2 regions of the Halobacillus sp. B23F22_1 genome follow, and region 2 is predicted to be linked to the other one. Evidence: riboswitches for the same ligand, from Rfam matches in the RefSeq annotation. Region 2 holds a riboswitch; the other holds the start of a gene.
What was found. Region 2 has a riboswitch for cobalamin ahead of ACGTNH_RS05410 (ABC transporter substrate-binding protein). Riboswitches for the same ligand answer to the same signal wherever they lie in the genome.
Positions count from the first base shown of each region.

Region 1: it holds a riboswitch for cobalamin, as region 2 does, so the genes downstream of both, ACGTNH_RS09965 (DUF4430 domain-containing protein) here and ACGTNH_RS05410 (ABC transporter substrate-binding protein) in region 2, are expected to answer to the same signal.

Region 1 covers NZ_JBIEKE010000002.1:429,244-432,656, reverse strand. Annotated here, with positions in the region: gene ACGTNH_RS09985 (YpbB family protein) at 1-457, opposite strand, end outside; gene ACGTNH_RS09980 (ferredoxin) at 576-824, shown strand; gene ACGTNH_RS09975 (helix-turn-helix transcriptional regulator) at 859-1,128, opposite strand; gene ACGTNH_RS09970 (ECF transporter S component) at 1,208-1,723, opposite strand; gene ACGTNH_RS09965 (DUF4430 domain-containing protein) at 1,729-2,133, opposite strand; cobalamin riboswitch at 2,297-2,477, opposite strand; gene ACGTNH_RS09960 (ATP-binding protein) at 2,517-3,413, opposite strand, start outside.
Region 2 covers NZ_JBIEKE010000001.1:1,039,294-1,042,706, forward strand. Annotated here, with positions in the region: gene ACGTNH_RS05405 (DUF819 family protein) at 1-1,089, shown strand, start outside; cobalamin riboswitch at 1,589-1,772, shown strand; gene ACGTNH_RS05410 (ABC transporter substrate-binding protein) at 1,902-2,879, shown strand; gene ACGTNH_RS05415 (FecCD family ABC transporter permease) at 2,872-3,413, shown strand, end outside.

The DNA of each region.
Region 1 (3,413 bases), on a different contig from region 2:
TCTCTCTATATTTTATTTTCACCCATTGCTGTATGGCTGAATCTTCTTCAATAGGAAGAAAGGATAAGTTGTTTATTTTAGTACAAGTGACGGTTTGAATAAGCAACCGTAACCTTTTTTCGAATATAGTTACGTGGCGATGATACACCATACCGTTAAAATAGTGGTTCTTATTAATAATAGAAGAAGATAAGTGATTCACGCCCGCATCTTTTATTACTGGCATACCTTCTTCGTTTACTTCTATCCATCCCTTATTAACCATCTGCTCCATTACATTATTTACTTGTTCTTTATTCAGTTGGGGGTATACACCAAATAAGCGGTCTAATTCATAGATTCTAGCATCTTGTAATGTTTGTGAAGAGCGCTTCCCTTGAATCAAATGATAGACACCTGAAATAGAACGCTCTCCTCTTAACGAAAGAATACATTTCAACAAGATTGCTTCAAACATGTAACGTCCTCTTTTCCTTAGGTATTGAAATGTCTCGTTTACCAATTTACAATAAACCTATGGCATTGATCCTCTAAGTCAATCTTCATGAGGTAAAACATAAAGGAGGTTCATGAATTTGGCTAAATATACGATAGTAGATCAAGACACTTGTATTGCATGCGGGGCCTGTGGTGCAGCCGCTCCAGATATATTTGACTATGACGATGAAGGGTTAGCCTATGTCGTTCTAGATGAAAATAAAGGCTTGGAAGAAGTTCCAGAGTATTTGGAGGATGACATGGAAGATGCTTACGAAGGTTGTCCAACAGACTCAATCAAGATTGAAGAGAAGCCCTTTAACGGAGATCCGCTGAGATTTGAGTGAACGAAAAAGTCCCTTTCTTTAGAGAGGGGTTTTTTTACTGCTCCCACTCATTAAAGCCCAGTCTTTTTATGACCTTTATAGGTGAATCTTCCAGAGCCGTTCTTAATATCCGGCTCTCAGAGAACAAAGCACATACCGTGACAGCTGTAGACCAACCTGCTACTAGTCGACCTTTTTCAATTTGAACAAGCGTTTTTTTCGACAGTCCGATCATTTGGGACATAGAGCTTTGGGTAAAGCCTGCCTCAACCCGTACAAGTTTTAGTTTGAGCGAAACTATTTTTCTTATCTCGCAGCGATCCATTCTTACCTTCTCCTTCTTAACTCCTTTTATTTTATCAGATACGCTTCTATTATTCTATGGATCATAAAAAAGGCCGCCTCTAATGGGCAGCCTTCTGCGAAAGATTTCTTTTTTGATACCGGTTAAATAAGGTACCTAGAACAGGTGATAATAGGGCAATGAATACGGTATTAGCAATCGCGTGATTAACATCCATAGGAAGACCAGCTAAATAATATCCCCAGAATGGCTGGCCTGCCGTGTACATTGTCACTGATATCATAAAACCAAAAAAGATTCCGCTAAAAAAACCGTATACGGCTAAGCACCATAATGGAATGGTAGACCAATACTTACCTAGCAACCCGGCAATCATTCCTATAACAGACCATGAAACGACTTGCCAAATCGACCATATTCCCATCCCTAAGATAATATTCGATAAAAAAGTGGTTAAAAATGCCATAATAACAGCCGCAAAAGGACCTAGCCAAAATCCCGTCAATATAACAATAGCTGTAACGGGCTGAATATTGGGTAAATGACCCATTGCTATTCTTCCAGCGACTGCTAGCGCAGCCAGCATTGCGATTAACGTAATTTTATAAGTCTTCATTTACATCATTCCCATGATTGAAAATCGAAGTTAATTTCGTCTCCTTCTTCCACTTCATATTCATTAGCTCCTACTGAAGCTTCTTCCCCGTTTATCGTATACATCCATGCTTTTTGTTCTCCATCTTCAGCACTTATACCTTCAATACTATTAATAAAACCTTCTTCTTGCTCAATTTCATAATTATCTTCCATAACATCCATTAGAATTGTGCCTTCTTCCACCGAATGTTCTTCTGTAGAAATTACCTCTTCCCCTTCATCTTCTGAAACTTCCACTTCAATAGTAACTTCTTCCTGCTGATTCGCTTCCTCTGAAGGCTCGTTACTCGTCTCTTCTTCTGCCTGACATCCTACTAAAAAAGCAGCAGCTACGAGTGAAAACAATAATGCTTGAATACTTTTTCCCATTGTTGATCTTCCTTTCTATAATTACTGTTTCAACGCTTTTATAGATATGTACAACGCTAAAAAGCCTGCCCTTTTCGACAAAGGGCAGGCTAAAGACAAACCAAGTGGAATAAATCATAAATTCATACCTTATGGCTGCCTCAAACGCTCAATCCCCGAAGCCTTGAAACGAGTGATCTTGGCAGGTCTACTGACTTGTGTGTCTTTCTACTAAGAAACCTTCCCATAATAAAGTTACAGTGGTTATTTCCGTTCGTCTACACTTACAGTTGCGAGGACAGCTCTGGAATTACACCAGATTCCCTTTTCAGCCTAGTTCAGGCACCAACATCATGCTATGAAGTTCTTTATCTAGATTACATGAACCTGTCGAGAATAGCAATCTAATTTTCTGAATCATCCTTTTCATTAGGAATTTGCACAGTAAATGTTGTTCCTTCATTTATTTTACTATGAACTTGAATATTACCTTTATGAGCTTCCACAATATTTTTGGCAATGGCCAGCCCCAGCCCTGTACCCTTTTGCGAGGATTCTCTCTTTCGGGATTTATCCGCTTTATAAAATCGCTCAAATATAAATGGTAAGTCTTCATCAGGAATTCCATATCCTGAGTCAGTCACTTGTATAAATAATTCCTTGTCTGTTTTCACATCCACTGACACGTAGCCCTTTACGCTTGTATGTCGAATCGCATTATCTATCAAATTCGTTAATACTTGCTCGATACGGTCAGCATCAATTCGTATAAAGGGTTCATTTACTGATATATGATGCTCAAGCTTTACTTGTTTCTCATCAGCTAACCCTTTAAATTTGCGTAAAACCTTTTCAACAAAAGGTTCAACTTCTATTTCTTCTACACGCAAGGAGATGTGACCGGCTTCCATCCTGGCCAGATCTAACAATTCATTAACTAACCTGCCTATTCTGAGCGATTCATCGTGAATAATAGCAGCCAGTTCATTTTTATCTTCTCTTGATTCAGCAATATCATCTACGATTGCTTCACTATATCCTTGGAGCATAGAAATTGGAGTTCGCAGCTCATGAGAAACATTGGCAATAAAGTCTTTTCTTAATTTATCTAACCTTCGTTCTTCTGTCATATCACGAAGAACAGCTACAGCTCCTCTAATATGATTTTGATCATAAAGGGGAGTCATAATAATTACCCAGGAGCGCCCCTGTAGCATTACCTCTGTCATCTGCTCATGTTCTAATTCAATTACCTTCTCAAAGAGTTTCCTCATCGGAGAAGGCAAAGCTTTTCTAGATGA
Region 2 (3,413 bases):
GTCGGGGCGATGATTTTAGCGAATGTTGGAGTAATCCCATTAGAATCACCTGTGTATGATACGGTTTGGAATTATGTTGTGCCACTGGCTATTCCGCTTCTTTTGTTTCAAGCGAATATTCGTAAGATATGGAGTGAAAGCGGCCGGTTATTATTGTTATTTTTCCTTAGTGCTGCCGGTACTGTGGCAGGATCAATCATTGGTTTCTTTCTTTTAAAAGACGTAGTTCCCGGTCTAGATCAGGTAGGGGCGATGATGACAGGGTCTTACATAGGGGGCGGCGTGAACTTTGCGGCTTTGTCTGCTAAGTTTGAAGCACCTGGAGAACTCGTTTCCTCTGCTGTGGTTGCAGATAATTTAATGATGGCTGTTTATTTCTTCATACTAATGGCACTGCCGGCAATTGGCTTTTTTACTAAAAGGTTTAAGACGCCTTATATGGATGAGCGGTCTGAGTCTGATGTGAATGAGAACGACCAAACAGATGCGGCCTCTTACTGGGGTAGAAAAGAAATGTCGCTTCAGGATATAGGTTTGGCTGTTGGTAGTTCATTTGTGCTCGTGGCTGCTTCTTTTACAATTGCCGATTGGTTTGGTGAACTTATTCCAGCAGGTGAGGATGTTAATATCCTAAGTAATGTACTAAACGGAATTCTAGGTGATGGATATTTAATGTTAACTACATTGACGATGATTGCTGTTACTGTGTTTCCAAAGTATTTTGAAGGGATTCATGGCGCTCAGGAAATAGGCACATACTTGATTTATATCTTCTTTGTGGTCATAGGAATTCCAGCGTCAGTTGTGCTTATTTTTCAAAATGCTCCAATGCTGCTGGTGTTTGTATTTATTATCGTGATGAGTAATATGGTGGTTTCTTTTGTCTTAGGACGCGTCTTTAAATTTAGCCTGGAAGAAGTAATCGTTGCGTCTAACGCCAATATTGGCGGCCCGACGACAGCAGCTGCGATGGCGATTGCGAAGGGATGGACGAAGCTGGTGGTGCCGATTCTCTTAGTCGGTACACTCGGTTATATTGTAGGAAACTATATCGGTACAGGTATTGGTGTCTGGTTCAGTAGTTTTTAAGTAGTGAATAGGACAGGACAAAGTGCATTATCGCTCCCTCAAAATACTTGAGTTTACTGGATAAATTCTATCAAGCCCCACGCATTACTTGTCGGGGGATGCTTTCCGCGGGCACGGCCTCAGCTAACTTGGTCAAGAAGATCACTTGACCCAGTGGATCCTCGGCTTGCGCTGTTCCCGCGACGCATCACAGGACGTGGCCGGTTTTAATCGACCAGGCGTCAACCCCGAACGCTCATCGCAGTATCAACAGAGATCAATTTAACACCCATTCGAATGTTTAAAATATCTGCTCTTATGAACCTTCTATATGGGGGCTGGTTAGAGAACGATATAAGATGAAAACGAAGAACAATCAACTGAAGCATAGATACTTATGTATCGGCTTCTTATTTTATTGGGAAAATAATTAGTAAATGGGAGAGGAAGACGTTTATACAATTATTATAGGTAAACCCGTGATTTTTCCGAATTGTTCATTTAAAATAGAAAGGAATAGAATATCGTCGAAAAAATAGGCGTGATGGACGTTTCATCACTTAAAAGGGAAGTTGGTTCGATTCCAACGCGGTCCCGCCACTGTATTTGCGAGCGATCTGCATAATTCCACTGTGTGTAAGCATGGGAAGGAGCAGCAAGCGATGACCATAAGCCAGGAGACCTACCTATTTTTCTTCACCAAAACCCTACGCGGATAGGAGGTGTGATCAGAAGCGGCTTGCCATAATCGTGCAGACGCGTTGGTTACGTATACACATCTAAATGTAGGATGTGTTTTTTTGTGTTCATTTTTATAAAAAGGGGAGATCGTTATGAAAAAGTACTGGCGTTACATAGGGGTTGCTTGTTTATCCGCTGGATTGCTCATGGGATGTGCAGACGATTCAAGTGAGGAATCAAATGATGAAGCACCGGAAGATAGCAATGAAGAAGCTTCTGGTGAAACGAGCTATCCGTTAATAGTCGAAGATGCGGTGGAAAACGAAGTAGAAATAGAAGAGGATCCTGAGCGCATTGTCAGTTTAATTCCGAGCAATACGGAAATTGCGTTTGAGCTTGGCGCAGGCGATGAGGTCGTCGGTGTGTCAGAGAACGATAATTACCCGGAAGAGGTATCGGAGCTTGATCAGGTCGGGGGTATGGAAATTAATGTGGAAAAAGTAATCTCCCTTGAGCCTGATTTGGTACTGGCCCATGCCTCCAGCGCGCACAATTCACAGGAAGCACTTGAACAGATCGAAGAGGCAGGAATTGCCGTATACGTTGTTGAAGATGCGGCCAGCTTTGACGGGGTTTACGACACGATCGAAGCTGTTGGTGAACTCGTGAATGAGCAGGAAAATGCGAAGGAAATCGTAAATAGCATGCAGGAAGACGTTGAGGCAGTAGAAGAACAGGCTGCAGAAGTCGAAGAGTCGAAACGTGTGTTTGTCGAGGTGTCTCCTGAGCCGGAAATTTATACAACTGGGACAGGCACATTTATGAATGAGATGCTTGACATGATTCAGGCGGAAAATGCGGCAGCTGATGAAGAGGGCTGGGTGCAGATGAATGAGGAAGCTGTCATCGACATGCAGCCGGACACGATTATTACGACGTATGGTTACTACACAGAAGATCCAGTAGAGCAAGTGTTAAGCCGTGAGGGATGGGAAGAAGTTCCTGCAATTGAAAATGAAGAAGTCATCGATGTGCACTCTGACCTTGTCACCCGCTCAGGACCGCGGTTAGTAGAAGGGTTGAAAGAGCTGGCAGAAGCGGTTTACCCTGACACATTTGGCGATGAGTAAATTTTTCACCTACGCAGGATCTCTACTGGTATTAGCCGGTGCGATCATAGCCGCGGTAGGAGCGGGCAGCGTGTCTGTTCCACTTCCAGATATTGTAAAAGTGATTATTGCTCAAGTAACACCTTTTTTCCCACAGGTGGATACTGTTCATGCCAGTATTATCGGGGATGTCCGGCTGCCGCGTGTTTTATTAGCTGGTCTGGTGGGGGCCTCGCTTGCGATTTCAGGCGCAGCTTTTCAAGGACTTTTACAAAATCCGCTGGCTGACCCTTATACGTTAGGTGTTTCATCAGGGGCTTCCGTAGGGGCCGTGCTCGTCCTGTTCCTCGGTCTTTCATTTCCCATCTTCTCAATGGTTACGCTGCCGGTTATGAGTATCTTAACGGCCGTACTAGCGCTGCTGTTTGTCATTACGTTTGCCCGCATGCTTGATCACACCCTGTCGATTGAGACGCTTATTTTAACAGGAATTGTGATGGGATCTTTTTTAGGCTCCCTCATTTCTTTAATGATTGCCTTAACTGGCGATGAACT